DNA from 2 places in the Streptomyces sp. NPDC090083 genome. Region 1 is predicted to be linked to the other one. Evidence: predicted binding sites of a transcription regulator. Region 1 holds the regulator's gene; the other holds the start of a gene.
The links. The regulator HrcA, encoded in region 1, represses chaperone genes, less so after heat shock. The targets are predictions, from matches to a motif close to TTNGCACTCNGNNNNNCNGAGTGCNAA.
Positions count from the first base shown of each region.

Region 1 (15,105 bases):
CGGGATCGGCATCCACGCGCTGCTCACCGGCACGACCTACCTGGACTCCGACCCGCGCGTGCGGACCGTACGGCCCTGTCTCGACGAGGCGTCCGAGGCGCTCGGCGAGACGATCCACCTGGGGCGGCTGGACGGGTGGGACGTGGCGTACCTGGCGACGCGGGAGTCGCACGAGTACCTGCGGACGATCAGCAGGGTGGGACGGCGGCTGCCGGCCCATGTCGGCGCCCTGGGGAAGGCGTTGCTGGCGGAGCGGCCGGACGAGGAGCTGCCGGACGGTCCGTACGAGGCGGCCACGCCCCACACCCGTACCGACCGGGCGTCCCTGGCCGCCGATCTCGCGGCCGTCCGCGCCCGGGGCTACTCGATCGACCGCGAGGAGGCCGTGCCCGGGATCGTGGGGTTCGGGTTCGCGCTGCGGTACGACAGTCCCGCGCTGGACGCGATCAGCTGCTCGGTGCCGGTGGGGCGGCTGACGGCGGGGCGCGAGGGGGAGATCGTGGCGGTGATGCGCGCGGTGCGGGCGAAGATCGAGGCGGCGCCGCCCACGGCCGGGGGAGCCGTGCGCTGGCGCTAGCCCGCGCGTCCTCCCGGGACTCCCGCGGAAAAGTGAACGCCGTCGAAAGATTTGGGGCGCGCTCCTGCCCCGGGTTCGTCCCCCCAAACACAACGTGCCCCAGATCACACCCCCCGCCCTTCTTCGGCGAACCGCGTGCTTGATACAAATTGCCCGCGCGTTCCTGTCCGTCGACGGTCGTCGCCCCTCCCCCTTTTGAGCCGCTTCTTTCGCATGCCCTGGGAACGCCCGTGTTCGCCCGCACCACCACGCCCTGGCCCCTCGTCGCCCTTTTCACGGCCGGGTACCTCGCCCCCTATCTCCTCCCCACCACCGTCGGCAGGCTCGACTCCGGGCTGCCCCTGTCCGCCACGCAGGCCGGTGCCGTCGGCAGCGCGCTGCTGCTGAGTTCGGCGGCGGCCGGGTTCCTGCTCGCCTCGCGGGTCGACCGGGTCGGACCGCGCACGCTCGCGCGGATCGGTCTCGTCCTCGCCGTGCTGGGGTACGGCTCGGCCGCCCTCACCCACGCCGTCCCCGCGGTCATCGCGGGCGCGGTGGTCGGCGGGTTCGGCTCGGGCACGGCCACCACGGTCGCCGCCTCCGGCATCGCCGCCATGGGGGTCCCCCCGCGCGAGGGTGTTCGAGCGTGGGGGAGGGACCCCCACCGCGCGTCCACGCTCGGCCTGTTGTGCGTGTCCGCGCTCGCCGGAGCCGTCTACCTCACCGTCCCGCACCTCGGCCCCGGCCACGGACAGCCGCTCGCCGCGATCGCCCTCACCGCACTCGCCGTATGGCCCCTGACCGGCCGCCTCCCGGTCCGTACGGCGACGGGGCACACGCGCGTGGAGACCACCGGACTCCCCCACCGCCGCGCCGGACTCGTCCTCGCCGGCACCCTGCTGTGCTGGTCGCTGGCCCAGAACTCGCTCTGGGGCGTCAGCGGCCGGATCGGCATCCACCAGGCGCACCTCTCCGAGGTCACCGTCGGCGCGGTCTTCGCCATCGCGCTCGGCACCGGCCTGGTCGGCGTGATCGGCGCGGGCGCGCTCGGCTCCCGGCTCGGGCGCGCGGTGCCGATCGGCGCGGGCACGGCGCTCATCGCGGGCTGCATCGCGCTCAGCGCGTCCGCGCAGGACCTGCGGACGTTCGCGACCGGCGAGATCGCCTGGAACACCCTCTACCCGATCGTCCTGTCCTACGTCCTCGGCCTCGCCGCCTCCCTCGATCCGCGCGGGCGCTGGGCCGTCCTCGTCGGCTCGGCCTCGTCCCTCGGCACGGCGGCGGGACCCCTCGCGGGCAGCGTGCTGTCGGCGCGGGCCGGGTTCCCGGCGATGGGCGCGATCCTCGCGGTGGGTCTGGTCGTGATCGCCGTCCCGATGACCGGAGTCGCCCTCCACACCGGCGGGCGGCTGCTGGTGCCGGGGACTGTCCGGCGGCGCGGGGGCACCCCGGCCGCCGTGGTCGCCGCGTCGACCGGCGCGCCCTGCGGCACGGTCCCGCAGATCGGCGCCCCCGAACAGCCGGTCGTCGAGATCCCGCTGGACACCCCGGCCGTCCCGGCACGGGGCGACTACCGCACGGCGGGACCCCGGCAGTCGGCCGCGGCGCCCGGCGCCTAGAAGCCCGGCGCCTGGAAGACGTAGGCCTCGACCTCGGCGAGGTAGCCGGACCGGCGTTCCTCGTCGTCCTCCAGGAAGGAGGCGACGAAGGAGTTCCGGGCCAGCTCGCGCAGCCGCTCCTCGGTCAGGCCCAGCGCCGAGCGGACCGCGTCGAAGTTGTCGCCGGCGTACCCGCCGAAGTAGGCCGGGTCGTCGGAGTTGACCGTGCAGAGCAGGCCCGCCTCCAGCATCGCCGGGAGCGGGTGCTCGGCGAGGACGTCCACCGCGCGCAGCCGGACGTTCGAGAGGGGGCAGAGGGTGAGCGGGACGCGGTCCCGGACCAGCCTCGCCACCAGCTCCGGGTCCTCCATGCAGCGCAGGCCGTGGTCGATGCGCTCGACGCCGAGGACGTCCAGCGCCTCGGCGATGTAGGCGGGCGGGCCCTCCTCACCGGCATGCGCGACCCGTCGGAGACCCAACGCGGCGGCGGCCTCGTAGACCTCGCGGAACTTCACCGGCGGGTGGCCCACCTCGGCCGAGTCGAGGCCGATGCCGGTGATCCGGTCGAGGTACGGCTTCGCGGCGTCCAGGGTCGCCATCGCCGAAGCGGCGGACTCGTCGCGCAGGAAGCACAGGATCAGCCGGGTCGAGATGCCGTGGCGTGTCTCGCTGCTGCCCAGGGCCCGCCACAGGCCCTCCACGACCGTGCCCATGTCCACGCCCCGCGCGAGGTGCGCCTGCGGGTCGAAGAAGATCTCCGCGTGCCGGACGCCCTGCGCGGCGGCGCGGGCGAGATAGGCGTCGGCGAGGTCCTCGAAGTCCCGCTCGGTGCGCAGGACGGCCATCAGCTCGTAGTAGAGGTTCAGGAAGGTCTGGAGGTCGTCGAAGAGGTACGCCTCGCGCAGTTCCTCGGTGTCCGCGTACGGCAGCTCGACGCCGTTGCGGGCCGCGAGCGCGAAGGCCAGCTCGGGTTCCAGGGTGCCTTCGATGTGCAGGTGCAGTTCGGCTTTGGGGATGGGCATCGAAGTATCGTACGGGTGTTTTACCGCCGTTTCGGAACCGGCACCCGGAGCAGGTCGTGCGCCACGGTCAGCTCCCCCTCGAATCCCGCCGCCCGCGCCTGCCGCTCGAACTCCTCCGGGTCGGAGTAGCGCTGGCTGAAGTGGGTGAGGACCAGGTGCCGTACGCCTGCCTCCCGTGCCACCCGCGCCGCCTGCCCCGCGGTCAAGTGGCCGTGGTCCGCGGCCAGTTGCTCGTCCTCGTCCAGGAACGTCGACTCGATCGCCAGGAGGTCGCAGCCCTCCGCGAGGACGTGCACCCCGGCACAGAGCCGGGTGTCCATGATGAACGCGAAACGCTGGCCCCGGCGCACCTCGCTGACCTCGTCCAGCGAGACGCCGTCCACCGTCCCCTCGCGCTGGATGCGGCCCACGTCCGGGCCCTTGATGCCGTGCGCGGCAAGGCGGTCGGGCAGCATGCGGCGGCCGTCGGGTTCGGTGAGGCGGTAGCCGTAGGACTCGACGGGGTGGGAGAGCCTGCGGGCCTCCAGGGTGTAGGCCGGGGTGGTGGCGATCGTGCCGTCCTCCGCGACCGGGGACTCCGTGATGCCCACCGTCTCGCGGTACGCCGTCGCGTAGCGCAGCCGGTCGAAGAAGCGCCGGCCCGACTTCGGGTAGTGCGCGGTGACCGGGTGCGGGACGCGGTCCAGGTTGATGCGCTGGATGACGCCCGCGAGGCCGAGGGAGTGGTCGCCGTGGAAGTGGGTGACGCAGATCCGGTTCAGGTCGTGCGCGGCCACCCCGGCGCGCAGCATCTGGCGCTGGGTGCCCTCTCCGGGGTCGAAGAGGATGCCCTCGCCGTCCCAGCGCAGGAGGTAGCCGTTGTGGTTGCGGTGGCGGGTGGGGACCTGGCTCGCGGTGCCCAGGATCACCAGTTCACGTACGGACACGGTGGGTTATCCGGGCGGCCACTGCATGCCGCGGCCGCCCATGACGTGGGCGTGGGCGTGGAACACGGTCTGGCCCGCGCCGCTGCCGGTGTTGAAGATGACGCGGTAGCTGTCGAGCTTCTCGTCGGCCGCGACCTCGCCCGCCTCGCGGAGCACGTCCGCGGCGACCGCCGGTTCGGCGGCGGCGAGGGAGGCGGCGTCGGGGTAGTGGACCCTCGGGATCACCAGGACATGGGTCGGGGCCTGGGGGTTGATGTCCCGGAACGCGACGGTGGTGGGTGTCTCTCGGATGATCGTCGCCGGGATGTGGCCGGCGACGATCTTGCAGAACAGGCAGTCGTCCTGCGGGTCCCCTGACATGTGCGTTCCTCTCCGGGGGTCGAGCGGCGAGTTGTGGTCGGCATCGTATCGTCGTTGCGTGCCGCGCCGTCGTGGCTGGTCGTGCCCACGCGGCGGAGCCGCATGTCGACACGGCCCCGCGCCTCTTCAGCTGGGCAGGGCCGGCGGGGTCTTCGCGGGCGCCGTCTCCAGCGACTCCAGTGCCAGGCGGATCGCCTCGTCCAGTTGCGTGTCCCGGCCCGCCGCGTGGTCCTGGGGGCGCTGCACCACCTCCACGTCCGGGTCGACGCCGTGGTTCTCCACGCCCCAGCCGTAACCCTCCAGCCAGAACGCGTACTTGGGCTGGGTGATCAAGGTGCCGTCGACCAGGCGGTATCTGCTGTCGATGCCGATGACACCGCCCCAGGTGCGGGTGCCGACGACCGGGCCGATGCCCAGGGCCTTGATCGCCGCGTTGACGATGTCGCCGTCCGAGCCGGAGAACTCGTTCGCCACGGCCACCACCGGGCCCCGGGGGGCGTCCTCGGGGTAGCTGTAGGGGCGCATGCCACGGGGCAGATCCCAGCCGACGATGCGGCGGGCGAGCTTCTCGACGACCAGCTGGGAGGTGTGGCCGCCGCGGTTCTCGCGGACGTCGACCACCAGGCCCTCCCGGGCCACCTCGACGCGCAGGTCGCGGTGGATCTGGGCCCAGCCGGGGGCCTGCATGTCGGGGACGTGCAGATAGCCGAGACGGCCGCCGGACTTCTCGTGGACGTAGGCGCGGCGGTCGGCGACCCACGCGTGGTAGTAGAGGGGTTCCTCGTCGGCGAGGGGCACGACGATCGCGTGGCGTGGGTCGCCGCCGCCCGCCGGGGAGATCGTCAGCTCGACCGGTTTGCCCGCCGTGCCGACGAGGAGAGGGGCCGGGCCGGTCACCGGGTCCACGGGCCGGCCCGCCACCGCGAGGATCGCGTCCCCCGTGCGGACCGCCACGCCGGGGGCGGCCAGCGGGGCGCGGGCGTGCGGGTCGGAGGTCTCCGAGGGGAGGATCCGGTCGATGCGCCAACTGCCGTCCTCGTGACAGGAGATGTCGGCTCCCAGGAGTCCCTGGCGTTCGCCGTGGCCGTGGCCGCCGCGCGGGGTGACGTAGGCGTGCGAGGTGCCGAGTTCGCCGTGCACCTCCCAGAGGAGGTCCACCAGGTCGTCGTGGGTGGCCACGCGGTCGAGGATCGGGCGGTAGCGGTCGAGGACCGCGTCCCAGTCGACGCCGCTCATGTCCTCGCGCCAGAAGTTGTCGCGCATGATCCGGCCGGTCTCGTCGTACATCTGGCGCCACTCGGCGGCCGGGTCGACGGTCTGGCGGACGCGGGACAGGTCGACGTTGATGTTCGTGTCGCTGTCGTCGTCGTCCGAGCCGGAGGCGCGGCGGTCGCTCGGCACGACCCGGAGTTTGTGGTCCGTCCACAGCAGGACGCGTTTGCCGTCGCCGCTGACCTCGAAGTGGTCGGCGTCCCCCGCGAGGTGCTCGACGCGCTGCTGGGCGAGGTCGTAGCGCTCCAGCTCCGTCTTGGGGTCCGGGTCCTCGGGGGTCGCGCGGCTGGCGCCGAGGACGCCGAGGACCGGGTGGCGCAGCCACAGGACGCCGTCCTTGGCGGCGCGCAGGTTGGAGTAGCGGCCGGCCTCGACCGGGAAGGCGACGATCCGGTCGGCGAGGCCTTCGAGGTCGATCCGGGTGGTGGGGCGGCCCTCGCTGTCGGGGGTCTCGTCCTTGTCGGGGGCCTCGAAGGGGCGGCCGTGGCGCTGCGGTCCGAAGGGGGACGGGGTCGTCGCGGCGAGGGTGATCAGGTGCGGGCGGTCGCCGACCACGAAGGCCAGGTCGAAGACGTGCTCGTCGTAGACCGGGTCGAAGGAGCGGGTGGAGAGGAAGACCAGGTGCTTGCCGTCGAGGGTGAAGGCGGGGGCGTAGTCCTGGAAGCGGAGGGGGGTGGCCTCGGTGACCGACAGGTCCGTGGTGTTGGCCAGCTTGAGCTGGCGCAGGGGTTGCGGGCCGGGGTGCGACCAGGCGAGCCAGGCCGAGTCCGGGGAGAAGGCGAGGCCCGAGGCGTCGCCGTCCTCGCTGCGGTCGACCTCGCGGACCTCGCCGGTCTCGCGCTCGATGAGGAGGACGCGGCCGTCGTGCGACGCCACGGCGACCCGGCTGCCGTCGGGGGCCACGGTGAGGGCGAGGACCCGGCCGAGCCGGCCCGCGGCGAGTCTGCGCGGGGTGGCGCCGGGGGCGAGACCGGTGGCGGGGGCGAACTCGAGGGCGTCGTCGCCCTCCGCGTCCGTCACCCACACCACCCATTCCTCCCCGTCCGTGCGGAAGGTGCGGGGCAGCCGGGCGCGGACGCCGGGGGTGGCGCTGAGCGCGCGGGCGGGGCCCGAGCGGTGGGTGACCCAGTGGACGGCGCCGCGTACGGCGACCGCGCTGCCGCGCGCGGTGTGGTCGGGGGACGCGGAGCCGAACCAGCGGGCGGCGGCCACCGGGTAGGGCTGCTGGTCGGTGCGCTGGCCGCCGAGGCGGATGTCGAGGCGGCGCGGTTCGGCGCCGTCCAGGTCGTCCAGGAGCCAGAGTTCACCGGCGGAGGAGTAGACGATCCGGGTGCCGTCGCCTGCCGCGTGCCGGGCGTAGAACGCTCCCTCGACGGGGGTGTGGCGGCGCAGGTCGGAGCCGTCGGCGAGGGAGGAGTAGAGCGCGCCGGTGCCCTCGTGGTCGGAGAGGAACGCGATCCGCTCCCCCGTCCACACCGGGTACTCGATGTTGCCGTCCAGATCCTCGTGCAGGCGCGTGAACTCGCCGTCGCCCTCGCGGTCGATCCACAGCTTGCCCGCGGTGCCGCCCCGGTAGCGCTTCCACCAGGCCGCCTCGCGGCCCATCGGCGCGGAGAGCAGGACCGTGGCCCGCTCGCCGCGGGCCACGTCACCGACCCAGCCGTACGGGAGGGTCGTCGCCGGTCCGCCGTCGAGGGGGACCGAACGGGCCCAGCTGCGGCGGAGGTTGGCCTGTCCGTGGGTGGTGGTCACCAGGACCTCGCCGTCGGCGGTCCAGCCGCGCACCTGGGTGCGTGAACTGCCCCAGTACGTCAGGCGCCTGGCGGGTCCGCCGTCGACCGGGGCGATGTGCACCTCGGGGGCGCCGTCGCGGGTGGAGGTCCAGGCGACGGTGGTGCCGTCGGGCGAGATGCGGGGGTGGGTCACCGGCACGTTCTCCGCGCTGACCCGCCAGGCCCGGCCGCCGCCGTCGAGGGACGCCAGCCACACGTCGTCCTCGGCGGTGAAGGCGACCAGGTCGCCGTGCAGGTGGGGGAAGCGGAGATAGGCCGGGGCTGCGGACGCTGAGGGCTGAGTCACCTGATCAGGTTATGCACCGACGGTATCCGCCGACAGTCCTTTGGATCACTTGCCTTCGACGGGCCAGCAGGTCGGATCGCCCTTGCACCAGATCGTCCTGGTGACCGTGACGGTCGGTCCGGGGCCGTAGGTCAGCGTCGGATTCGGGTTGCCCACGGACGACGGCGTGGCCGCGTTGCAGTCGCCGAGCCCGGTCACGTGGAACACCTGCTTGTCCGCGACCTTGGCGACCAGGTCGCCGCGTACACAGGCGCCGTCGACGGCCCGGGTGACCTTGCCGGTGACGGTGATGTCCCGGTTGTCATTGGTCTGTCCCTGGCAGTCGACGCTGACGACCGTGGTCTCGGTCGGCGAGGGCGTCTTCCCGGGCGTGTAGGCCTTGTTGCCGCTGCCGTAGTTGCCCGTGCAGGTCAGGTAGCGCACGCTCACGTGGTCGTGCTTCAGCTCCGCGGTCGCCGTCTTGTCGGTCGTGTACGCGACGGTCGCCGCGCTGAGATCACCGGGCTGGCACGCGACGGCCCCGCCCACGGTCACCACCGCGAGCCCCGCCACAGCGGCCACCCGCCGCCCGCGCGGCCGACTCCAGTTCCCTCCCGACACCCGCATGCACGGCAGCCTGCCACCGTCGGGGCGCACACGGAAGAGCGCATACGGCCACGCGTGCGCCGGGGGCGCGGCTCCCGGCGCACCTCCTCAGCCGCGGAGCAGCAGCCACTCCTGAAGCTCCACCACATTGCCCTCGGGGTCCCTGAGATGGGCGACCCGCATCCGGTCCGTCATCGGCGCCGGCCCGTGCAGCAGTTCGGCGCCGCGGGCGGTGATCTGCGCGCAGTACCCGTCCAGGTCGTCCACCCGCAGCACCGCGAGCGAACGGTGCCCGGTCGCCGGGTCGCCCAGTTCCGGCAGGACGTGAGCCATCATCGACCGGTCCTGGAGCGCGATCCCGGCGGACCCGATCGCGGGACTGAACTTCTCGTACGGCCCCTCGGCCGCCCCCGACTGGGGCTTCAGGCCGAGGACGTCGGCGTAGAAGCGGTAGCAGGCGGCGAAGTCGGTGACGAGCAGCCGTACTTGGGCGAGTTCCACGGCGATCCCCCCTGGTTCAGGACCAGCGTCCGGTACGGCCGAGGAGCAGGGCGGTCGCCGCGGTCCCGGCCGTCGATGTACGCAGCACGCTACGCCCGAGGCGGTAGGCCTTCGCGCCCGCCTCCTCGAAGAGCGCCAACTCCTCGGGGGAGACGCCTCCTTCGGGGCCCACGACCAGCACGATCTCGCCCTCGGCGGGGAGTTCGGCGGTGGCCAGCGGCTCGCTGCCGTAGTCGCGGTCCTCGTGCAGGACCGCGGCGAAGTCGGCTTTGGCCAGAAGTGCCGCAACCTGTTTGCCCGTTGCCGCGTCCGCGACCTCCGGGAAGCGCAGCCGGCGGGACTGCTTGCCGGCCTCGCGCGCGGTGGCCCGCCACTTCGCGAGAGCCTTCAGACCCCGCTCGCCCCTCCACTGCGTGACGCACCGGGAGGCGGCCCACGGGACGATCGCGTCGACGCCGGTCTCGGTCATCGTCTCCACCGCCAGCTCGCCCCGGTCGCCCTTCGGGAGGGCCTGGACGACGGTGATGCGGGGCGCGGGCTCCGGCTCGACGGGAAAGGCGCGGAGTTCGACGACCAGACGGTCCTTGCCCTCGGCCCCGAGGACCACGCCGGAGGCGCCCCGGCCCTGTCCGTCCGTGAGTACGACGTCCTCGCCGGGCTGCAGCCGCCGTACGGAGACCGCGTGCCGTCCCTCGGGGCCGGTCACCTCGGTGACGGAGCCCGCGGTCGCACCGTCCAGGGACTCGACCACGAACACCGGCGCCGTCATCGGAGGTCTCCCCCGGCGGACAACGCGGTCCGGGCGGAGGCCAGTTCGGCGACCAGGACCTCGACCAGCCGGCCCGCGGGCAGCTCGCGGGCCATGCGGTGGCCCTGGCCCGCCCACAACGCCATGCCCTGTGGGTCGCCGGACGCGGCGGCCTTCTTGCGGAGCGGGGACGTCAGATGGTGGATCTCGGGGTACGCGGCGGGGGCGTAGGGGCCGTGCTCGCGCAGGAAGCGGTTGACCAGGCCGCGGGCCGGGCGGCCGGAGAAGGCGCGGGTCAACTCGGTGCGGGTGAACAGGGGGTTGGTGAGCGCCTGCTTGTGCAGGACGTTCGCGCCGGACTCGGCGGTGGCGAGGAACGCCGTGCCGAGCTGGGCCGCGCTCGCGCCCGCCGCGAGGACGGCCGCGATCTGGCTGCCGCGCATCAGCCCGCCCGCGGCGACGATCGGCAGGCTCACGCTCTCGCGGATCTGGGCGACGAGGGAGAGCAGGCCGATGCCGGCGCCGTCGTTCTCCGGGAGGTCGCGGTGGGTGCCCTGGTGGCCGCCGGCCTCGACGCCCTGCGCGATCACCGCGTCGGCGCCGGCGCGCTCCACGGCGAGGGCCTCCTCGACGGTGGTGGCGGCGACGAGGGTGAACGTGCCGGCCCGGCGCAGCGAGTCCAGCACCTCGGGCGCCGGGACGCCGAAGTGGAAGGAGGCCACCGGCACCGGGTTGTCGAGCAGCACGGACAGCTTGGCGTCGTAGCCGTCCTCACGGCCGCTGTCCGGGTCGCCCAGCTCCGTGTCGTACCAGGTGGCCTCGCCGGCGAGCTGGTGGGCGTAGACGTCGACGGCGGCCCTGTCCGCGTACTCCGGCTGCGGCATGAAGAGGTTCACGCCGAACGGGCGGGACGTCAGGCTCCGCAGCTGCTTGATCTCCTGGTACATGCCGTCGGCCGTTTTGTACCCGGCGGCGAGGAATCCCAGCCCGCCGGCCTCGGACACGGCGGCCGCGAGGCGCGGGACGGAGACACCGCCCGCCATCGGGGCCTGCACGATCGGATGAGGGAAGAGATCGGTCAGTGCGGAGGACATGACGGCATGTTGTCACGTCCTCCGAACAAGTCCGAATCCGACCTTGGCACCGGCACATGCCAGTGCAGAGGGCCCGCCCGGACCCCGAAGAGCGGCCGGTGGCCGGGTCCGGGGGCGGCTGCCCCCGGGCCCGCTCAGCGACCGTTGAAAGCGTCCTTGAGGCGCGAGAACAGGCCCTGCTGACCCGGCTGGAACGTGCCCATGGGCCGCTCCTCACCGCGCAGCTTCGCCAGTTCGCGCAGCAGGCGCTCCTGCTCGACGTCCAGCTTGGTGGGGGTGGTGACCTCGACATGGACGATGAGGTCGCCCCGGCCGCCGCCGCGCAGGTGGGTGATGCCCCGGCCGTGCAGCGGGATCGACTGGCCGGACTGGGTGCCCGGACGGATGTCGACCTCCTCCAGGCCGTCGAGCGTCTCCAGCGGCACCTTCGTGCCCAGGGCCGCCGCCGTCATCGGAAGCGTCACCGTGCAGTGCAGGTCGTCGCCGCGGCGCTGGAACATCGCGTGCGGCAGTTCGTGGATCTCCACGTACAGGTCGCCCGCGGGGCCGCCGCCGGGGCCGACCTCGCCCTCGCCCGCGAGCTGGATCCGCGTGCCGTTGTCCACGCCCGCCGGGATCTTGACCGTGAGCGTGCGCCGCGAACGGACGCGGCCGTCACCGGCGCACTCCGGGCACGGCGTCGGCACGACCGTGCCGAAGCCCTGGCACTGGGGGCAGGGGCGGGACGTCATGACCTGGCCCAGGAAGGACCGGGTCACCTGCGAGACCTCACCGCGACCGCGACACATGTCACAGGTCTGCGCGGAGGTGCCGGGGGCCGCGCCCTCGCCGTTGCAGGTGTTGCAGACGACGGCCGTGTCGACCTGGATGTCCTTCGTGGTGCCGAAGGCGGCCTCGTCGAGCTCGATCTCCAGCCGGATCATCGCGTCCTGGCCGCGGCGGGTGCGCGAGCGCGGTCCGCGCTGCGACGCCGTGCCGAAGAACGCGTCCATGATGTCCGAGAAGTTCCCGAAGCCGCCCGCGCCGAAGCCGCCGGCCCCGCCGCCGCCCGCCTGCGAGAGGGGGTCGCCGCCGAGGTCGTAGACCTGCTTCTTCTGCGGGTCCGAGAGCACCTCGTAAGCGGCGTTGATCTCCTTGAACCGCTCCTGGGTCTTCGGGTCCGGATTCACGTCCGGGTGCAGCTCGCGCGCGAGCCGGCGGAAGGCCTTCTTGATCTCATCCTGCGACGCGTCGCGACGCACGCCGAGAACGGCGTAGTAGTCCGTGGCCACTTAGGACTCCGCCAGGATCTGTCCGACGTACCGTGCCACTGCGCGTACCGCTCCCATCGTTCCCGGGTAATCCATGCGGGTCGGTCCGACCACGCCTAGCTTGGCGACTGCCTCGCCGCCCGAACCGTAGCCGACCGACACCACCGACGTGGAGTTGAGTCCCTCGTAGGCGTTCTCATGACCGATCCGTACGGTCATGCCCGAATCCCCCGCCTCACCAAGCAACTTGAGGAGGACGACCTGCTCCTCGAGGGCTTCCAGGATGGGGCGGATGGTGAGGGGAAAGTCATGTCCGAAGCGGGTGAGATTGGCGGTGCCGCCGATCATCAGCCGCTCCTCGGTCTCCTCGACGAGAGTCTCCAGGAGGGTGGAGAGCACCGTCGCCACCGTGCCGCGCTCCTCGGCCTCGAAGGCCTCCGGCAGATCCTGCACGAGCAGCGGCACGTCCGCGAAGCGGCGCCCAGCGATCCGGCTGTTGAGCCGGGCCCGCAGATCGGCGAGGGAGGCCTCGCCGAACGGCGCCGGGCAGTCGACCATGCGCTGCTCGACCCGGCCGGTGTCGGTGATCAGCACGAGCATCACGCGCGCGGGAGCCAGCGACAGCAGCTCCACGTGCCGGACGGTCGAGCGGGTCAGCGAGGGGTACTGCACGACGGCGACCTGGCGGGTCAGCTGCGCGAGCAGCCGGACCGTACGGCCCACGACGTCGTCGAGGTCCACGGCGCCGTCGAGGAAGTTCTGGATCGCCTTGCGCTCGGGGCCGGTCATCGGCTTGACGCCGGCGAGCTTGTCGACGAAGAGCCGGTAGCCCTTGTCGGTGGGGATGCGCCCGGCACTCGTGTGCGGCTGGGCGATGAAACCCTCGTCCTCCAGGGCGGCCATGTCGTTGCGCACGGTCGCCGGGGAGACGCCGAGGCTGTGCCGCTCGGTGAGCGCCTTGGAACCGACCGGCTCCTCGGTGCCCACGTAGTCCTGGACGATGGCGCGCAGCACCTGAAGCCTGCGTTCGCTGAGCATCCGCGCACACCTCCCAGTTCTGGTCGCCTTTGTCGCCGCTTGTCGCGAGCCCGCCCTTTCCTGGCACTCTGTGCGCGTGAGTGCCAGCCTTCCCCGGCCAGTGTACGGCCGTGGGGCACACCTCGGGCAAGGCCGGTCCTGCGATGTCACGCGGTGAGTGCCCGCACCGTTAGCGTCGCCGTGTGACGGTGACTTGGGAAGAGCTGGGATGGGAGCGGATCGCGGCCGGGGTCGGCCGGTGCCGGCTGCCTGGCTGGGACTGCACGGTCGGGCTGGTGATCGGCGGCGACGCGGCGCTGATGGTCGACGCGGGGTCGGGCCTCGTGGAGGGCGCGCGGTTGCGTACGGAGGCGCGGGCGCTCGCCGGTCGCGCTGTGACCCATCTCGCGCTCACCCACCCGCATTTCGACCATGTCTTCGGGGCGGCGGCGTTCACGGGCGCGGAGGTGTTCGGCGCGGCGGGCGCGGAGCGGGTGCTGGCGGACGGCCGGGAGGCGCTGCGCGCGGACGCCGTCGGGAACGGGCTGCACACGCGTGTGGCCGACGAGGCGGTGGCCGCACTGGCAGGTCCGGGCCCCCTGGTCCCCGTCTCCGGCGAGCTGGCGCTTCCCCTGGGCGCCGGCCGGGAGGCGCTGCTCGTGAACGTCGGCCCCGGGCACACGGCCCACGACCTCGCGGTCCTCGTCCCCGGCTCCCCGCCGGTCGTGTTCTGCGGCGATCTGGTCGAGGAGTCCGGCGAACCCCAGGCGGGCCCGGACGCCGCGCCCGCCCTCTGGCCTGCGGCGCTCGATCGTCTCCTCTCTCTGGGCGGGGAGGACGCGGTGTACGTGCCCGGTCACGGAGCGCTGGTGGACGCGGGGTTCGTGCGGGCCCAACGGGACGCGTTGGCCGCACGTTTCGGCGTGTCGTGACGGCCGTCGGCCCGGTTCTCCTATCGTCATCCGAATGCGCCAGTACTCCGCCGATCTGACCCCGCCGTGGAAGAAGCCCAAGCCGGTCCCCGAGGTCCCCGCGGAGGCGGGCCTGGTGGTCGAGGAGCCGGGCACCGGTTTCTGCGGCGCGGTGATCCGCTGCGAGGCCGGCACCGTCACCCTGGAGGACCGCTTCGGCAAGCACCGGGTGTTCCCGATGGAACCGCGCGGCTTCCTCCTGGAGGGCCGTGTCGTCACCCTGGTCAGGCCCGTGTCGAGTCCGCCGCGGACCACCCGTACGGCTTCCGGTTCGGTCGCCGTCCCGGGTGCACGCGCGCGTGTGGCCCGCGCCGGCCGGATCTACGTGGAGGGCCGGCACGACGCGGAACTCGTCGAGCGGGTGTGGGGCGACGACCTGCGCATCGAGGGCGTGGTAGTCGAGTACCTGGAGGGCGTCGACGACCTCCCGTCGATCGTGGCCGAGTTCGCCCCCGGCCCGGACGCGCGGCTGGGCATCCTGGTGGACCACCTGGTGCCGGGCACCAAGGAGTGGCGCATCGCCCAGTCGGTGACGAGCGAGCACGCGCTGGTCGTGGGCCACCCGTACATCGACATCTGGGAGGCGGTGAAGCCGTCCTCCGTGGGCATCGCCGCCTGGCCCCGCGTCCCGCACGGCCAGGACTGGAAGACGGGCGTCTGCCGGGCACTGGGTTGGCCGGAAAACACCGGTGCGGTGTGGCAGGCGATTCTGGCCAAGGTGGGGTCGTACAAGGACCTGGAGCCGGAACTGCTGGGACGGGTCGAGGAGTTGATCGATTTCGTCACGGCACCCGAGGCCGACTGACAGGTGCTGACGTGCACTGACAGGTGCTGACGGGTGCTGACGGGCGCCGACAGATGCCGGCGGCTGCCGTCCCGGCGGGCCGGTCAGTCCACCAGGTCCCGGACCACCGCGTCCGCCAGCAGCCTTCCCCGCAGGGTGAGCACGGCGCGGCCCTCGTCGTAGGGCCGCTGTTGCAGGAGGCCGTCCGTGAGGGCCCGGCGGGAGGCCTTGAGGCCCTCCTCGTGGAGGAGGGTCAGGGGGGCGCCCTCGCGGAGGCGCAGTTCCAGGAGGATGCGCTCCACGCGGCGGTCCTCCTCGGTGAGGATCTCGCGGCCCGCGCCC
Region 1 is NZ_JBIVED010000003.1:551,579-566,683, reverse strand. It holds gene ACIPTO_RS13520 (IclR family transcriptional regulator) at 1-577, shown strand, start outside; gene ACIPTO_RS13515 (MFS transporter) at 808-2,175, shown strand; gene ACIPTO_RS13510 (adenosine deaminase) at 2,172-3,176, opposite strand; gene ACIPTO_RS13505 (ribonuclease Z) at 3,197-4,102, opposite strand; gene ACIPTO_RS13500 (histidine triad nucleotide-binding protein) at 4,109-4,462, opposite strand; gene ACIPTO_RS13495 (S41 family peptidase) at 4,589-7,813, opposite strand; gene ACIPTO_RS13490 (hypothetical protein) at 7,859-8,365, opposite strand; gene ACIPTO_RS13485 (VOC family protein) at 8,507-8,899, opposite strand; gene ACIPTO_RS13480 (16S rRNA (uracil(1498)-N(3))-methyltransferase) at 8,916-9,668, opposite strand; gene ACIPTO_RS13475 (nitronate monooxygenase) at 9,665-10,741, opposite strand; gene dnaJ (molecular chaperone DnaJ) at 10,876-12,012, opposite strand; gene hrcA (heat-inducible transcriptional repressor HrcA) at 12,013-13,029, opposite strand; gene ACIPTO_RS13460 (MBL fold metallo-hydrolase) at 13,212-13,940, shown strand; gene ACIPTO_RS13455 (DUF3097 domain-containing protein) at 13,975-14,784, shown strand; gene hemW (radical SAM family heme chaperone HemW) at 14,868-15,105, opposite strand, start outside.

Region 2 (15,105 bases), on a different contig from region 1:
TTGGCCACCTTCGCGCCGTAGGACGCGGCCGTGCGCACCAGGGTGGCCACATAGCGGGCGTCGTCCATCTGCGCGTCGTAGTACTGCAGCGCGCCGACCAGGGCGTCCTTCTTCAGGGCGGGCGCCACCCGCAGGGCGTGACGGCGGCTCAGGTGGCGGTGGGTGGGCAGGCCCCGGCCGTGGGCGCGGGCCATGGACATCGCGTCGTAGAGCGCGACGCCCGAACCGGCGTAGAGCCGCTCCCAGCCCTTGTGCTGGAGCGGGTACAGGAACGGCACCGGCTTCACCAGGTGCGGGGCCAGGCGCTCCAGCAGCAGTCCGCGCTCCTTGAGCGCCTCCCGGACGAGGGCGAAGTCGAGCATCTCCAGATAGCGCAGCCCTCCGTGGATGAGCTTGCTCGACCTGCTCGACGTGCCGGACGCCCAGTCGCGCGCCTCGACCAGTCCCGTGGACAGGCCGCGCGTCACGGCGTCCAGGGCGGTGCCCGCGCCGACCACGCCTGCGCCCACCACGAGCACGTCCAGTTCGCGCTCGGCCATTCCCGCCAGTGCCTCGGCTCGCTGCGCCGGACCCAGTGTCGCTGTCCTCACCGCTGCCTCCCGCTATCGGTAGCGCCGGCCGCACCCGTTCGGCGAAGCCCGGTTCGTTTCCCTCCTGCCCAAATTCTGACCGGGTTGCCCGACTTCAGCCACCACTCGCCCCCAGCCTGTGGACAACAATCACGGGACCACCGAGAAACACAGCCGTCCAATCCCGCATAACGGTCATATTTACTCCTAGTCTGACATTGCGCTCGCCCGTTCTGTCCACAGGGCTTGCGCACCTGTCCCGCTTCGGTTACTGGGAAGGACGGCCCACGCCATGCCCGCAGATCTCGCCGTCGTCGGCCTCGGTCCTCTCGGCCTGCCCCTGGCCCAGGCCGCTGTCGCCGCCGGCATCGCCACGGTCGGCTTCAAGACCGGTCCCGAGGCCGGCTCCCTCAGCCCCGCAGAACTGCGCCGGATGCTCTCGGGGGGCTTCCGGCCGGCCACCAACCCCGCCGAGCTCGGCCGCGTCCGCACCGCCGTGATCTGCGCCCCGACCCCCCGGGACGCCGACGGCGGCCTCGACCTCGGCCAGGTGGAGACGGCCGCCCGCGCCCTCGCCGCCCACCTGCGCCCGCACACCACGGTGATCCTGGAGTCGGCGGTGCACCCGGGCACCACGGAGACCTTCCTGCGCCCCCTCCTCGAACAGGGCTCGGGCCTGCGCGCGGGACGCGACTTCCACCTCGCCTACTCCCCCAGCCGCATCGACCCCGGCAACCGCGACTTCACCCCGGCCAACACCCCGAAGGTGATCGGCGGCCTCACCCCGGCCTGCACCGAGTCGGCCGCCGCCTTCTACGGGCGCCTCACCGACAAGGTGGTACGCGCGCGTGGCCTGCGCGAAGCGGAGACCGTGCAGCTCCTGGAGACCAACTTCCGGCACGTCAACATCGCCCTCGTCAACGAAATGGCCGTCCTGTGCCACGACTTGGGCGTCGACCTGTGGGACGTCATCCGCTGCGCGGAGACCAAGCCGTTCGGCTACCAGGCCTTCCGCCCCGGCCCCGGCGTCGGCGGCCACGCGGTCCCCCAGGACCTCACCGGCCACGGCGCGCGCCCCCTGCGCATGGTCGAACTCGCCCAGCAGGTCAACCACCAGATGCCCCGCTACGTCATCCAGCGGGCCGCCACGCTCCTCAACGAGCACGGCAAGTCCGCGCGCGGGGCCCGCGTCCTGCTCCTCGGCGTCACCTACAAGGCCGACCTCGCCGACCAGCAGGGCACCCCCGCCCAGGAGATCGCGGTCCGCCTGATGGAGCTCGGCGCCTCCGTCAGCTACCACGACCCGCACATCCCGTCCTGGAGCGTCCTCGACCGCCCGGTCCCGCGCGCGGACTCCCTCTACGAGGCGGCGGCCGACGCGGACCTGACGATCCTGCTCCAGCAGCACCGCACGTACGACCTCCAGGGCCTGTCCGTGAAGGCCCAGCTGCTGCTGGACACGCGGGGGGCCACGCCCACGGGGGCGGCGCATCGGCTCTGACCGGCGCGCGGGTGGTGCGGGGGGCGCTTGAGGCCCCTCCGTCCCAACACACGCCCCACTCAGCCCGCTTGGCATGCGAAAGGGCCCGGACCACCCAGGTCCGGGCCCTTCGAAGCGTCGTAGAAGCGACTGCCGCCTACCGCTTGTGCTGCGAGTCCGCCACCGTGACCTCGACGCGCTGGAACTCCTTCAGCTCGCTGTAGCCGGTCGTCGCCATCGCGCGGCGCAGCGCCCCGAAGATGTTCATCGAGCCGTCGGGGATGTGGGACGGGCCGGTGAGGATCTCCTCGACCGTGCCGACCGTGCCGAGGTCGACCTTCTTGCCGCGGGGCAGCTCCTCGTTGACCGCTTCCATGCCCCAGTGGTGGCCCTTGCCGGGCGCGTCCGTGGCGCGGGCGAGCGGGGAGCCCATCATCACCGCGTCCGCGCCGCAGGCGATGGCCTTGGGGAGGTCGCCGGACCAGCCGACGCCGCCGTCGGCGATGACGTGCACGTACCGGCCGCCGGACTCGTCCATGTAGTCGCGGCGGGCGGCGGCCACGTCGGCGACGGCGGTGGCCATCGGGACCTGGATGCCCAGCACGTTGCGCGTGGTGTGCGCCGCGCCGCCGCCGAAGCCGACGAGGACGCCGGCCGCGCCGGTGCGCATGAGGTGCAGGGCCGCGGTGTACGTGGCGCAGCCGCCGACGATGACCGGGACGTCCAGCTCGTAGATGAACTGCTTCAGGTTCAGCGGCTCGTGCGAGCCCGACACGTGCTCCGCGGAGACCGTCGTACCGCGGATGACGAAGATGTCCACGCCCGCGTCGACGACGGCCTTGGAGAACTGGGCCGTGCGCTGCGGGGAGAGCGCGGCGGCGGTGACCACGCCCGAGTCGCGCACCTCCTTGATGCGCTGCCCGATCAGCTCCTCCTTGATGGGAGCCGCGTAGATCTCCTGGAGGCGGCGGGTCGCGGCGTCCACGTCGAGGCCGGTGATCTCGTCGAGCAGCGGCTGCGGGTCCTCGTACCGCGTCCAGAGGCCTTCGAGGTTGAGCACGCCGAGGCCGCCGAGCTCACCGATGCGGATCGCGGTGGCCGGGGAGACGACCGAGTCCATGGGGGCGGCCAGGAAGGGCAGCTCGAAGCGGTAGGCGTCGATCTGCCAGGCGATCGAGACCTCCTTCGGGTCCCGCGTACGGCGGCTGGGGACGACGGCGATGTCGTCGAAGGCGTACGCCCGGCGGCCGCGCTTGCCGCGCCCGATCTCGATCTCAGTCACGTCTGTGGCCTTTCCTCTGCGTTTCAGCGTCTTCCAGTATCGCCGACGGACACGACAAGGGCGGCCCCGGTGTCCCCGGGGCCGCCCTTGAGGAAGCCTGCCGACTACTTGCTGCGGCTGTAGTTCGGTGCCTCGACCGTCATCTGGATGTCGTGCGGGTGGCTCTCCTTGAGGCCCGCGGACGTGATGCGGACGAAGCGGCCCTTGGTCTCCATCTCCTCGATGGTGGCCGCGCCGACGTAGCCCATGGTCTGGCGCAGGCCGCCGACGAGCTGGTGCAGCACGTTGGCCAGCGGGCCGCGGTAGGGCACCTGGCCCTCGATGCCCTCGGGCACGAGCTTGTCGTCGGAGGCGACCTCGGCCTGGAAGTAGCGGTCCTTGGAGTACGACCGGGCCTGGCCGCGGGACTGCATCGCGCCGAGCGAGCCCATGCCGCGGTACGACTTGAACTGCTTGCCGTTGATGAACTGCAGCTCGCCCGGGGACTCCTCGCAGCCCGCGAGGAGGCTGCCGAGCATCACCGTGTCGGCGCCGGCGGCGAGCGCCTTGCCGATGTCGCCGGAGTACTGCAGGCCGCCGTCGCCGATGAGCGGGACGCCGGCCGCGCGGGCGGCGAGGGACGCTTCGTAGATCGCGGTGACCTGCGGGACGCCGATGCCGGCGACGACCCGGGTCGTGCAGATCGAGCCGGGGCCGACGCCGACCTTGATGCCGTCGACACCGGCGTCGACCAGGGCCTGGGCGCCGTCGCGGGTGGCGACGTTGCCGCCGATCACGTCGACGCCGACGCTCGACTTGATCTTCGCCATCCAGTTGAGGGCGTTGCTGTTGTGGCCGTGCGAGGTGTCGACGACCAGGAAGTCCACACCGGCCTCGGCGAGGGCCTGGGCGCGCTCCAGCGCCTCGGGGCTGGCGCCGACGGCGGCACCGACGATGAGGCGGCCCTCGGCGTCCTTGGCCGCGTTCGGGTACTGCTCGGCCTTGACGAAGTCCTTGACCGTGATGAGGCCCTTGAGGACGCCCGCCTCGTCGACCAGGGGAAGCTTCTCGATCTTGTGGCGGCGCAGCAGCTGCATGGCGTCGGCGCCGGAGATGCCGACGTTGCCGGTGACCAGGGGCATCGGGGTCATGACCTCGCGCACCTGCTGGGAGCGGTCGGTCTCGAAGGCCATGTCGCGGTTGGTGACGATGCCGAGCAGCTTGCCGTTGCCGTCGGTCACCGGGACGCCGCTGATGCGGAACTTGGCGCACAGGGCGTCGGCCTCGGCGAGCGTGGCGTCCGGGTGGACGGTGATCGGGTCGGTGACCATGCCGGACTCGGAGCGCTTCACGAGGTCGACCTGGTTGACCTGGTCCTCGACGGACAGGTTGCGGTGCAGGACGCCGACACCGCCTTGGCGGGCCATCGCGATCGCCATCCGGGACTCGGTCACCTTGTCCATCGCCGCGGACAGCAGCGGGATGTTCACGCGGACGTTGCGCGAGATGCGGGACGAGGTGTCGACCGCGTTCGGGAGCACGTCGGACGCGCCCGGCAGCAGCAGCACGTCGTCGTAGGTCAGCCCTAGTGTCGCGAATTTGGCGGGCACTCCGTCGACGTTGGCAGTCATGACACCTTCCCCAAATGGCCTTGATCGGTGCGGATGTCCATGCTAACGGGAAGCGCGGTCACCAAATTCCACGATTCCACGGCTACGGCCCGCTCCGGGCTTCGTATGTTCGTACGTACGCCGTCGGCCCGCTGTTCACCGAAGGCGACCCGGCGCGCGGCTCCCGCCGCCAAGGGCGGTGCCCGTACGGGAGTTACTGCTCGGCCAGGGCCCGCAGCCGGCTCAGCGCGCGGTGCTGGGCGACCCGGACCGCGCCGGGTGACATTCCCAACATCTGGCCGGTCTCCTCGGCGGTGAGGCCGACGGCGATGCGGAGCAGGAGCAGCTCGCGCTGGTTCTCCGGGAGGTTGGCGAGGAGTTTCTTGGCCCATTCGGCGTCACTGCTGAGCAGGGCGCGCTCCTCGGGACCGAGGGAGTCGTCCGGGCGCTCCGGCATCTCGTCCGAGGGCACGGCCGTGGACCCGGGGTGGCGCATCGCGGCGCGCTGGAGGTCGGCGACCTTGTGGGCGGCGATGGCGAAGACGAAGGCCTCGAAGGGGCGGCCGGTGTCCTTGTAGCGCGGCAGGGCGAGGAGGACGGCGACGCAGACCTCCTGCGCCAGGTCCTCCACGAAGTGCCGTGCGTCGCCCGGGAGTCGGGACAGCCGGGTGCGGCAGTACCGCAGGGCCAGTGGATGGACGTGGGCGAGCAGATCGTGGGTGGCCTGCTCGTCTCCGTCGACCGCGCGAAGGACGAGCCCACCAATCGCCCCTGGGGCACTGGCCGCCTCATCGTCACGCATCGGTCCATGGTGCCTTGCGGCCGAAGGGTCCGTGGCACCGCGCCCGTTGTTGTGCACCGAAGCGTTATGAGCAGGTGCGCCGGAACTCATCTCCTGCGCCCTCCCCTCCCGCTCGACCGACTCGTCCCCGAGGAACTCCACACCTCAAGGATGCGGCATCCGCGGCGAAACGAGCAGCGGGCGCCCGGCGGGCCCCGTCACCGTCCCCGCCCACCCTGCGGCGGGCGGGGATACTCGTACCCCCGCTACGACCCACTGACCTGGTCCTAACGGACCAGACCCCACCGGAAACCGAGCGCCACGGCGTGTGCCCGGTCCGAGGCGCCGAGTTTCTTGAAGAGCCGGCGCGCGTGCGTCTTGACCGTGTCCTCGGAGAGGAAGAGCTCGCGGCCGATCTCCGCGTTCGAGCGGCCGTGGCTCATGCCCTCCAGGACCTGGATCTCACGCGCGGTGAGCGTCGGCGCGGCACCCATCTCGGCCGAGCGCAGCCGGCGCGGGGCCAGCCGCCAGGTCGGGTCGGCGAGCGCCTGGGTGACCGTGGCCCGCAGTTCGGCGCGCGAGGCGTCCTTGTGCAGATAGCCGCGGGCGCCGGCCGCGACCGCGAGGGCCACGCCGTCCAGGTCCTCGGCGACGGTGAGCATGATGATCCGTGCGCCCGGGTCGGCGGACAGCAGTCGGCGCACGGTCTCGACACCGCCGAGTCCGGGCATGCGTACGTCCATCAGGATGAGGTCCGAGCGGTCGGCGCCCCAGCGGCGGAGGACTTCCTCGCCGTTGGCCGCCGTCGTCACGCGCTCGACGCCGGGCACGGTCGCGACCGCGCGGCGGAGCGCCTCTCGGGCAAGCGGGGAGTCGTCACAGACGAGGACGGATGTCATGGCCGCCCTCCGCAACTGATGCGCGTCACCTTGAGCCTCCAGGCTGGTACGAAATCGTCACCTGTGCGGTCGACCGTCTCGGACGCCTGCCCGAGCACTTGTGTTTTCAACCGCCTCGCACTCTCAACGACGGTCACTCGAAAGAGTTACGGGGCCGTGTGCCATCTTCGGCACTCTACGTGAGGGTGCGGACACGGTGGAGGCATGCGGGGCCGACCCTCAAGCTTTCATCACAACCGGTGCCCCATTCAGCCCTATTTCTTCCCTTTTGCTGGTGTCTGAGGCTAGATTCGCAATGAGTCATATTTTCATCTCCTTAGATCGTAGTTGTACGGTCGTGGACACCGTATCCGCCCATAACGGCTACAAGGGGTCACGCAATGGCAGATTTCTCCCGCCTTCCCGGACCGAACGCGGACCTGTGGGACTGGCAGCTCCTGGCTGCCTGCCGAGGGGTCGACAGCTCGCTCTTCTTTCATCCCGAGGGCGAGCGCGGTGCGGCACGAAGCGCTCGTGAGAACTCGGCCAAAGAGGTCTGCATGAGGTGCCCGGTCCGCGCACAGTGCGCGGCGCACGCCCTGGCGGTGCGCGAACCGTACGGCGTCTGGGGCGGACTGACCGAGGACGAGCGCGAAGAGCTCATGGGGCGTGCCCGCAACCGGCTGGTGTCGGCATCGGCCGCCGGGGACATGGCTTCGAACAACTGAAGGAACGTTTCTCCAACTAGCGCTCCACCAGGGGGACACCAAGCTCCGCACCAGGGCCCGCCAGGCCCCACCAGGGCACGCCAAGCTCACACAGGGCACGCCAAGCTCCCGCCAGGGGCACGCGCACGCGTGCCCCACTATTTTTCTCGCGGCCACTGCGCGCAGGGCCTGCATCTCGCAGGGCTACTTCTCGCGGGCCGCGCGCTCCAGCCGGTCCAGCGTCGCCGCCACCGCCGGGACCCGCGCCAGGTCGGGCAGGGTCAGCGCGACGATCTCCCGCCGTACCGCCGGTTCCAGCGTCACCGTCCGTGCGCCCCGGGGCCGTACGGACTCGATGGCGAGCTGGGGCAGGACGGCGACGCCCAGGCCCGCGCTCACCAGGCCGACGACGGCCGGATAGTCGTCGGTCGCGAAGTCGATGCGCGGGGTGAATCCGGCCTTCTCGCACACCTCGACCAGCTGGCCCCGGCAGCGCGGGCAGCCGGCGATCCAGGGTTCGCGGGCCAGTTCGCCGATCGACACCGACTCCGCGCGCGCGAGGCGGTGCCTCTCCGGGACCAGGGCGACCAGGCGGTCGCCGAGCAGGGGGCGTACCACCAGGTCGGACCAGTCCTCCGCGCCCGCCGCCGCCTCGTAGCGGAAGGCGAGCGCGATGTCGCAGTCGCCCTCCCGGAGCAGCTCGACGGAGTTCGGCGGCTCGGCCTCCTCCAGGGAGACGCGGGTGCCGGGGTGGGCGGCGCGCAGGGCGGCCAGGGCGGTGGGGACGAGCGTCGAGCTGCCGCTGGGGAAGGAGACCAGGCGGACCCGGCCGGCCCGCAGGCCCGCGATGGCGGCGACCTCCTCCTCGGCGGCGGTGAGCCCGGAGAGGATGCCGGCCGCGTGCCGGACCAGGGCCTCGCCCGCCTGGGTCAACCGCATCTCGCGGCCGGTGCGGACCAGCAGCGGGGTGCCGACCGAGGTCTCCAGGGCCTTCATCTGCTGGCTGACGGCGGGCTGGGTGCAGCCCAGTTCGCGCCCGGCCGCAGAGAAGGAGCCGGTGGCGGCGACGGCACGCAGCACACGGAGATGTCGGGCCTCGATCACGCGCCGAGCATAAGCGCTTGTTTGCCACGGCGCCGAATAATGCGCCGCACCTTTGGGGCGCTCTCGTCTACCGTGCGGTCATGAAGCTTCTCTCGCTGAACCTGGGCCGGGCCACGGCCGTGCCGTACACGGACCAGCCGGACGGCGTGACCGGCATCGACAAGCGGCCGACCGACGGGCCGGTGCGGGTGAGCGCGCCCGGCCCCAAGGGCGTCGCCGGGAGCGGGCTGGCCGGGGACGCGGTCTGCCACCGGCGCCACCACGGGGGCGACGACCAGGCGGTGTACGCGGTCGCGCGGGAGGATCTCGACGACTGGGCGCGGGAGCTGGGGCGCCCGCTGGCCAGCGGTTCCTTCGGGGAGAACCTGACGACCCTGGGTCTCGACGTGTCCGGCGCGCGGATCGGCGAACGCTGGCGGATCGGCCCCGAGGTGATCCTGGAGGTCACCTCCGGGCGGATCCCGTGCCGTACGTTCCAGGACCATCTGGGCGAACGGGGATGGGTGAAACGGTTCACCTTGAAGGGTGCCCCGGGGGCCTATCTGCGGGTGATCGAACCCGGTGAGATCCGCGCGGGCGACGCGATCGAGATCGTGCACCGGCCCGGGCACGAGGTGACGGTGGCCCTGCAGTTCCGGGCCGTGACAACCGAGCGCGAACTGTTGCCGCGACTGCTCCCGGCGGGCGAGGCACTGCATCCGGAGGCGTTGGCGCAGGCGCGGAAGTACGTCGCGGAGCAGCCCGCCTGACCTGCCGTCACGGCGCGTTCGACGCACTGTTCGACACGTGTTCGTCACGGATCGGGAGGGCCTGTGCAGAGATCGGACCGGGTCGCCCGGTGTCACTAATCTTGCGCCATGACAACGGCATTGATTACGGGATCGACCGCGGGGATCGGTGCCGCCTTCGCGCGGCGGCTCGCGGCGGACGGACACAACCTCGTGCTGGTGGCGCGGAACACCGCCCGGCTCGGGGAGCAGGCGACCGAACTGCACGACCGGCACGGCATCGAGGCGGAGGTGCTCACCGCCGACCTCTCCACCGACGAGGGCATCGAGGCGGTCGCCGCCCGCCTCGCCGACCGCAAGAACCCCGTCGACCTGCTGGTCAACAACGCGGGCTTCGGCAACAAGGGCCGCTATCTCGACGTACCGATGGCCGACGAGCTGAAGATGCTCAAGGTGCACTGCGAGGCGGTGCTGCGGCTGACCAGCGCGGCGACCGGGGCGATGCGGGAACGCGGGCGCGGCGGGGTGGTCAACGTGGCGTCGGTGGCGGCCTTCGTGCCGCGCGGGACGTACGGCGCGTCGAAGGCGTGGGTCGTGCAGTTCACCCAGGGCGCGGCCAAGGACCTGGCGGGTACCGGCGTACGGCTGATGGCGCTGGCGCCCGGTTTCGTGCGGACCGAGTTCCATGAGCGGGCCGGAATGGGCACGGACAACATCCCGAACTGGATGTGGCTGGACGCGGACAAGCTGGTCGCGGCGGCGCTCGCGGATCTGGCGCGCGGCAAGTCGCTGTCGATCCCGGACCCGCGCTACAAGGCGCTGATGGGCCTGGTGAAGGTCACCCCGCAGGCGGTGCTGGGCGGGATCACGTCGAAGACCGGGCGGAAGTACGGGCCGCAGTGACGGCCGCCGCCCTGAGGTCGGCGGCCCCGGTGACGAGCGAGACGGCAGCGCGAAGGCCCGGCTCCCCCAGAGGGGCGCCGGGCCTTCGCCGTACGTGCTACGGGTTCACCGACCGGTGTCAGTGGGAGTGGCCGTGGCCGTGACCGGCGGCGGCGGGCTCCTCCTCTTCCTTCTTCTCGACGACCAGGGTCTCGGTCGTGAGGAGGAGGGAGGCGATGGAGGCGGCGTTCTCCAGGGCGGAGCGGGTGACCTTGACCGGGTCGATGACGCCGGCCTTGACCAGGTCGCCGTACTCGCCGGTCGCGGCGTTGAAGCCCTGACCCGGCTTCAGCTCGGCGACCTTGGAGGTGATGACGTAGCCCTCGAGGCCCGCGTTCTCGGCGATCCAGCGCAGCGGCTCGACGACCGCGCGCCGCACGACCGCGACACCCGTGGCCTCGTCGCCGGTCTTGTCGAGGTTGCCGTCCAGGACCTTGGCGGCGTGCACCAGGGCGGAGCCACCACCGGAGACGATGCCCTCCTCGACCGCGGCGCGGGTCGCGGAGATGGCGTCCTCCAGACGGTGCTTCTTCTCCTTCAGCTCCACCTCGGTGGCGGCGCCGACCTTGATCACGCACACACCGCCGGCCAGCTTCGCGAGGCGCTCCTGGAGCTTCTCGCGGTCCCAGTCGGAGTCCGTGTTCTCGATCTCGGCCTTGATCTGGTTGACGCGGCCCGCGACCTCGGAGGCGTCACCGGCACCGTCGACGACGGTCGTGTCGTCCTTGGTGACGGTCACGCGACGGGCGGAGCCCAGCACGTCCAGGCCGACCTGGTCGAGCTTGAGGCCGACCTCCTCGGCGATGACCTGACCGCCGGTGAGGGTGGCGAGGTCGCCGAGCATCGCCTTGCGGCGGTCGCCGAAGCCGGGGGCCTTGACCGCGACCGCGTTGAACGTGCCGCGGATCTTGTTCACGACCAGGGTCGACAGAGCCTCGCCCTCGACGTCCTCGGCGATGATCAGCAGCGGCTTGGAGGCGTTGGCCTGGATGACCTTCTCCAGCAGCGGCAGCAGGTCCTGGATGGAGCTGATCTTGCCCTGGTGGATGAGGATGTACGGGTCCTCGAGGACCGCTTCCATGCGCTCCTGGTCCGTCACGAAGTACGGCGACAGGTACCCCTTGTCGAAGGCCATGCCCTCGGTGAAGTCCAGCTCCAGACCGAAGGTGTTGGACTCCTCGACGGTGATGACACCGTCCTTGCCGACCTTGTCCATCGCCTCGGCGATGAGCTCGCCGACCTGGCTGTCCTGCGCGGACAGACCGGCGACGGCCGCGATGTCGGCCTTGTCGTCGATCGGGCGCGCGGTGGAGAGCAGCTCGTCGGAGACGGCCTTGACGGCGGCGTCGATGCCCTTCTTCAGGGCGGCCGGGGAGGCACCCGCGGCGACGTTGCGCAGGCCCTCGCGCACGAGCGCCTGGGCGAGCACGGTGGCGGTGGTGGTGCCGTCACCCGCGATGTCGTTGGTCTTGGTCGCCACCTCCTTCACCAGCTGGGCACCGAGGTTCTCGTACGGGTCCTCGATCTCGACCTCGCGGGCGATGGTGACGCCGTCGTTGGTGATGGTGGGGGCGCCGAACTTCTTGTCGATGACGACGTTGCGGCCCTTGGGGCCGATCGTCACCTTGACCGTGTCGGCAAGCTTGTTGACGCCGCGCTCGAGGGCGCGACGGGCGTCCTCGTCGAACTTCAGGATCTTCGCCATGGGAGCGGTTCAGCCCTCTCGGAAAACGTGGGTGAAACGAACTGCGCCCCTGACGCCCGGCTTCATAAGGTCGCGGGGGCCAGGGGCGCAGCTCAAAAGCAGAATGTGCTGGTGGTGAATTACTTCTCGATGATCGCGAGCACGTCGCGAGCCGAGAGGACGAGGTACTCCTCGCCGCTGTACTTCACCTCGGTGCCGCCGTACTTGCTGTACAGCACGATGTCGCCGGTCTTCACGTCGAGCGGCAGGCGCTCGCCGTTCTCGAAGCGACCCGGGCCCACGGCGAGGACGACGCCCTCCTGGGGCTTCTCCTTCGCGGTGTCCGGGATGACCAGGCCAGAGGCCGTGGTCTGCTCGGCGTCGAGCGGCTGGACCACAATGCGGTCCTCGAGCGGCTTGATGGCAACCTTGGAGCTGGCGGTCGTCACGATCCGACCTCCCCCTTCGGAGATCTCACGGGGTTAACTGTCTGAGGTGGCGACCAGGTGGATCCGTCGTCGCGGGTGCCGGACCTGCCCGTCGCTGTTGGCACTCTCCAGTGGGGAGTGCCAGGCCTGAGACTATGACTGCGATTAGCACTCGGTCAAGCGGAGTGCCAATGCCCGCGGCGCTTGAGCGGAATTTCGATGTCGTCCTGGGCTGTGCGGCCGGCCTGTGGCTGGTGCCTCCGTCCCTGGGGGCTGCGCCCCCAGACCCCGCCTCTTCGGCCTGGACGGCCTCGTCCTCAAACGCCGGACGGGCTGAGTGATGCCGACCGGCGCCCCGAACGTGACCGTCCTACAGATAGTCCTCCAGGCGGCCCACCGTCAGGCCGCGTTCCTGGATGCCGCGGAGGAGGCGGGCCGTCGTGTCGGTCGGGGTGATCTGGACGATGTCTCCGCGGGTGAGGCGGTGGTCGCCGCGGGCGTAGGTGAGGGTGCCGGTGGTCGTGGAGGCGCGCCAGAGGACCAGGGCGGAGATGCCGCAGTCGGCGGCGGCGCGGCGGGTGGTCGTGTCGTACGTGCCCTCGGGGAGCCGCAGCAGGCGGGAGCCGGGGCGGTGGCCGCAGATCTCGGTGCGCTGGGCGGCGTAGGGCAGGCCGGTGAAGCGGACGGGTTTCGGGGGTGTGCGGAACTCCGTGACGGGGAGGCGGAGTTCGCGGACCAGGGTGGTGAACCCCGGGTCCCGGCGGGTGTGGGTGTCGTGGTCGTAGGTGAGGAAGACGACGCGGTCGCGGGTGCGGACGTGGTCCACGACCGGGGGGAGCCCCGGGCCCGCCGAGGGTGCGGCGGGCCGGGGCGGGGCGGGGGCCAGCGGGGCGGTCAGGCCCCAGCGGCGGTAGGGCTGGTCAGGGGTCGGGCCGTGCTGGTGGACGCGCTGGGCGGCTTTCTTGCCGAGCCGTTCGATGGGGTCGACGGACTGCGCGCAGCCGGTGAGGAGGAGGGCCGCCAACACGACGGTCACCGGCGTCCGTAGTGTCGCGGGTCTCACAGGTAGTCCTCCAGGCGGGCCACCGCGTATCCCTCGGCGGTGACCTTGCCGAGGAAGCGGCGCATGTCGTCGACCATGGTGCCCTTCCAGTCCTCGCGGCCCCGGAAGTGCGTCAGGACGATGTCGCCGGGGTGGAGGGACTTGTCGTCCTCGCGGTACTCCCAGTGGTCGACGAAGACCTCCTCGTCCCAGATCGGGGCGTACTTGATGCCGCAGGACTTCGCGGCGACGAGGGTGTCGTGGTTGTAGTTGCCGTACGGCGGCCGGAACAGGGTGGGGGCCTTGCCGAACTGCTTCTTCATGATGTCCTGCATGCCGCAGATCTCGCGCTTCTGCTCGGCGTAGGACAGGCCCGGCAGGTACGGGTGCGTGAGGGTGTGGTTGTTGACCGTGTGCCCCTGGGCCTGCATCTTCCGGAAGTAGGCGTAGTCGTCCTTCACCAGGTAGTTGCTGAGGAAGGCCGTGTACGGGATCTTCAGGTCGCTCATCATCCGCAGGAAGGCGGGGTCCTTGTTCTCGCCGTCGTCGATGGTGAGGAACACGATCTTCTTGTCGGTCGGGATCGTGGTGAAGACCGGCGGGAGGTTCAGCTCCTCCTGGTCGTCCACCTCGAAGCCCTTGCGCGCGGTGATCTCCGGCTTGTGCGCGGGCGCCGGCGGAGCGGCGAGCGGCACCTTGGCCAGCCCCCAGCGCTTCGCGGCGGCCACCCGGGCCGCGTACTCGGCGCGCAGCTTCGTCGCGTAGGAGTCCAGCGCGCGGGCGGGGGGTGCGTGCAGGGGCTGTGCGCCCTGGGCCGGGTGGACGGCCGCTCCGGAGCCGGACCGGCCGCAGCCGGAGACGAGGGCCGCGAGCGCGAGAGCGGCGAGCGCGCCACGGGCGCCCGCCCTCCGGCGAGGATGCGCGTGCGCCCGACCCTGACGCGCCCGATTGATGTCATTTTGTACGACTACTCGCATGGGGCCGGATCTTTTCAGGCCACGGCCCCGATCCCGCGACGACACCGCCGGGACACCGCCACCGGAGGCACACCGTCCACCGACTGGCCCACAATGTCCCGGTGAACGACCCCGTACTCGCCTTCGCCGCCCTGCTCACCCCCGAGGGCCGCGCCCTCCTCGACGAGGTCCGCGGCACCGACCCGGCCAAGGAACTCGCCGTCGCCACCCGGCTGCGCCGCGACCACCCCGCCGACCTCGTCTCGGCGGCCCTCGGCCAGGCCCGGCTGCGGCAGCGCGCGGCGGCGGCGAAGTTCACGCCCGAGGACGCCGACCGGATGTTCTTCACCCCGAACGGCTTCGAACAGTCCACCCGCACCACCGTCGCCGCCCACCGCGCCGGCCGCCTCCGGGACCTGGGCGTGACCTCCGTCGCCGACCTCTGCTGCGGCATCGGCGGCGACGCCGTCGCGCTGGCCCGGGCGGGGGTGCGTGTCCTGGCCGTGGACCGCGACCCGCTCACGGTCGCCGTCGCCCGCGCCAACGCCGAGGCCCTGGGCCTGGCCGACCTCATCGAGGTGCGCGAGGCGGACGTCACGGACGTGGACACCTCCGGGTACGACGCCGTGTTCGTCGACCCCGCCCGACGCGGCGGCCGGGGCCGCGTCTTCGACCCCGAGGCGTACTCGCCCCCGCTGTCCTGGGCCGTCGGCGCCGCTACGGCCGCCCCGCTCGCCGCGCTGAAGATCGCCCCCGGAGTGCCGCACGAGGCGATCCCGGCGGCGGCCGAGGCGGAGTGGATCTCGGACGGCGGTGACGTGAAGGAGGCGGTGCTGTGGTTCGGGGCCGGGGTGCGTCCGGGCGCCGTGCGCGCAACCCTCCTTCCGGGCCCACGAGTTCTGCACGGCCGCGGTCTGCCCGACCCCGAAGTCCGC
Region 2 is NZ_JBIVED010000002.1:582,009-597,113, reverse strand. It holds gene ACIPTO_RS08495 (glycerol-3-phosphate dehydrogenase/oxidase) at 1-590, opposite strand, end outside; gene ACIPTO_RS08490 (nucleotide sugar dehydrogenase) at 862-2,070, shown strand; gene ACIPTO_RS08485 (GuaB3 family IMP dehydrogenase-related protein) at 2,207-3,331, opposite strand; gene guaB (IMP dehydrogenase) at 3,436-4,941, opposite strand; gene ACIPTO_RS08475 (sigma-70 family RNA polymerase sigma factor) at 5,135-5,722, opposite strand; gene ACIPTO_RS08470 (response regulator transcription factor) at 5,989-6,600, opposite strand; gene ACIPTO_RS08465 (WhiB family transcriptional regulator) at 6,981-7,307, shown strand; gene ACIPTO_RS08460 (LysR family transcriptional regulator) at 7,491-8,390, opposite strand; gene ACIPTO_RS08455 (MOSC domain-containing protein) at 8,471-9,139, shown strand; gene ACIPTO_RS08450 (SDR family oxidoreductase) at 9,248-10,021, shown strand; gene groL (chaperonin GroEL) at 10,140-11,765, opposite strand; gene groES (co-chaperone GroES) at 11,885-12,193, opposite strand; gene ACIPTO_RS08435 (hypothetical protein) at 12,543-13,208, opposite strand; gene ACIPTO_RS08430 (polysaccharide deacetylase family protein) at 13,232-14,191, opposite strand; gene ACIPTO_RS08425 (methyltransferase domain-containing protein) at 14,293-15,105, shown strand, end outside.
Region 2: the regulator HrcA is predicted to act here: its motif matches at 12,338-12,364, upstream of groES (co-chaperone GroES).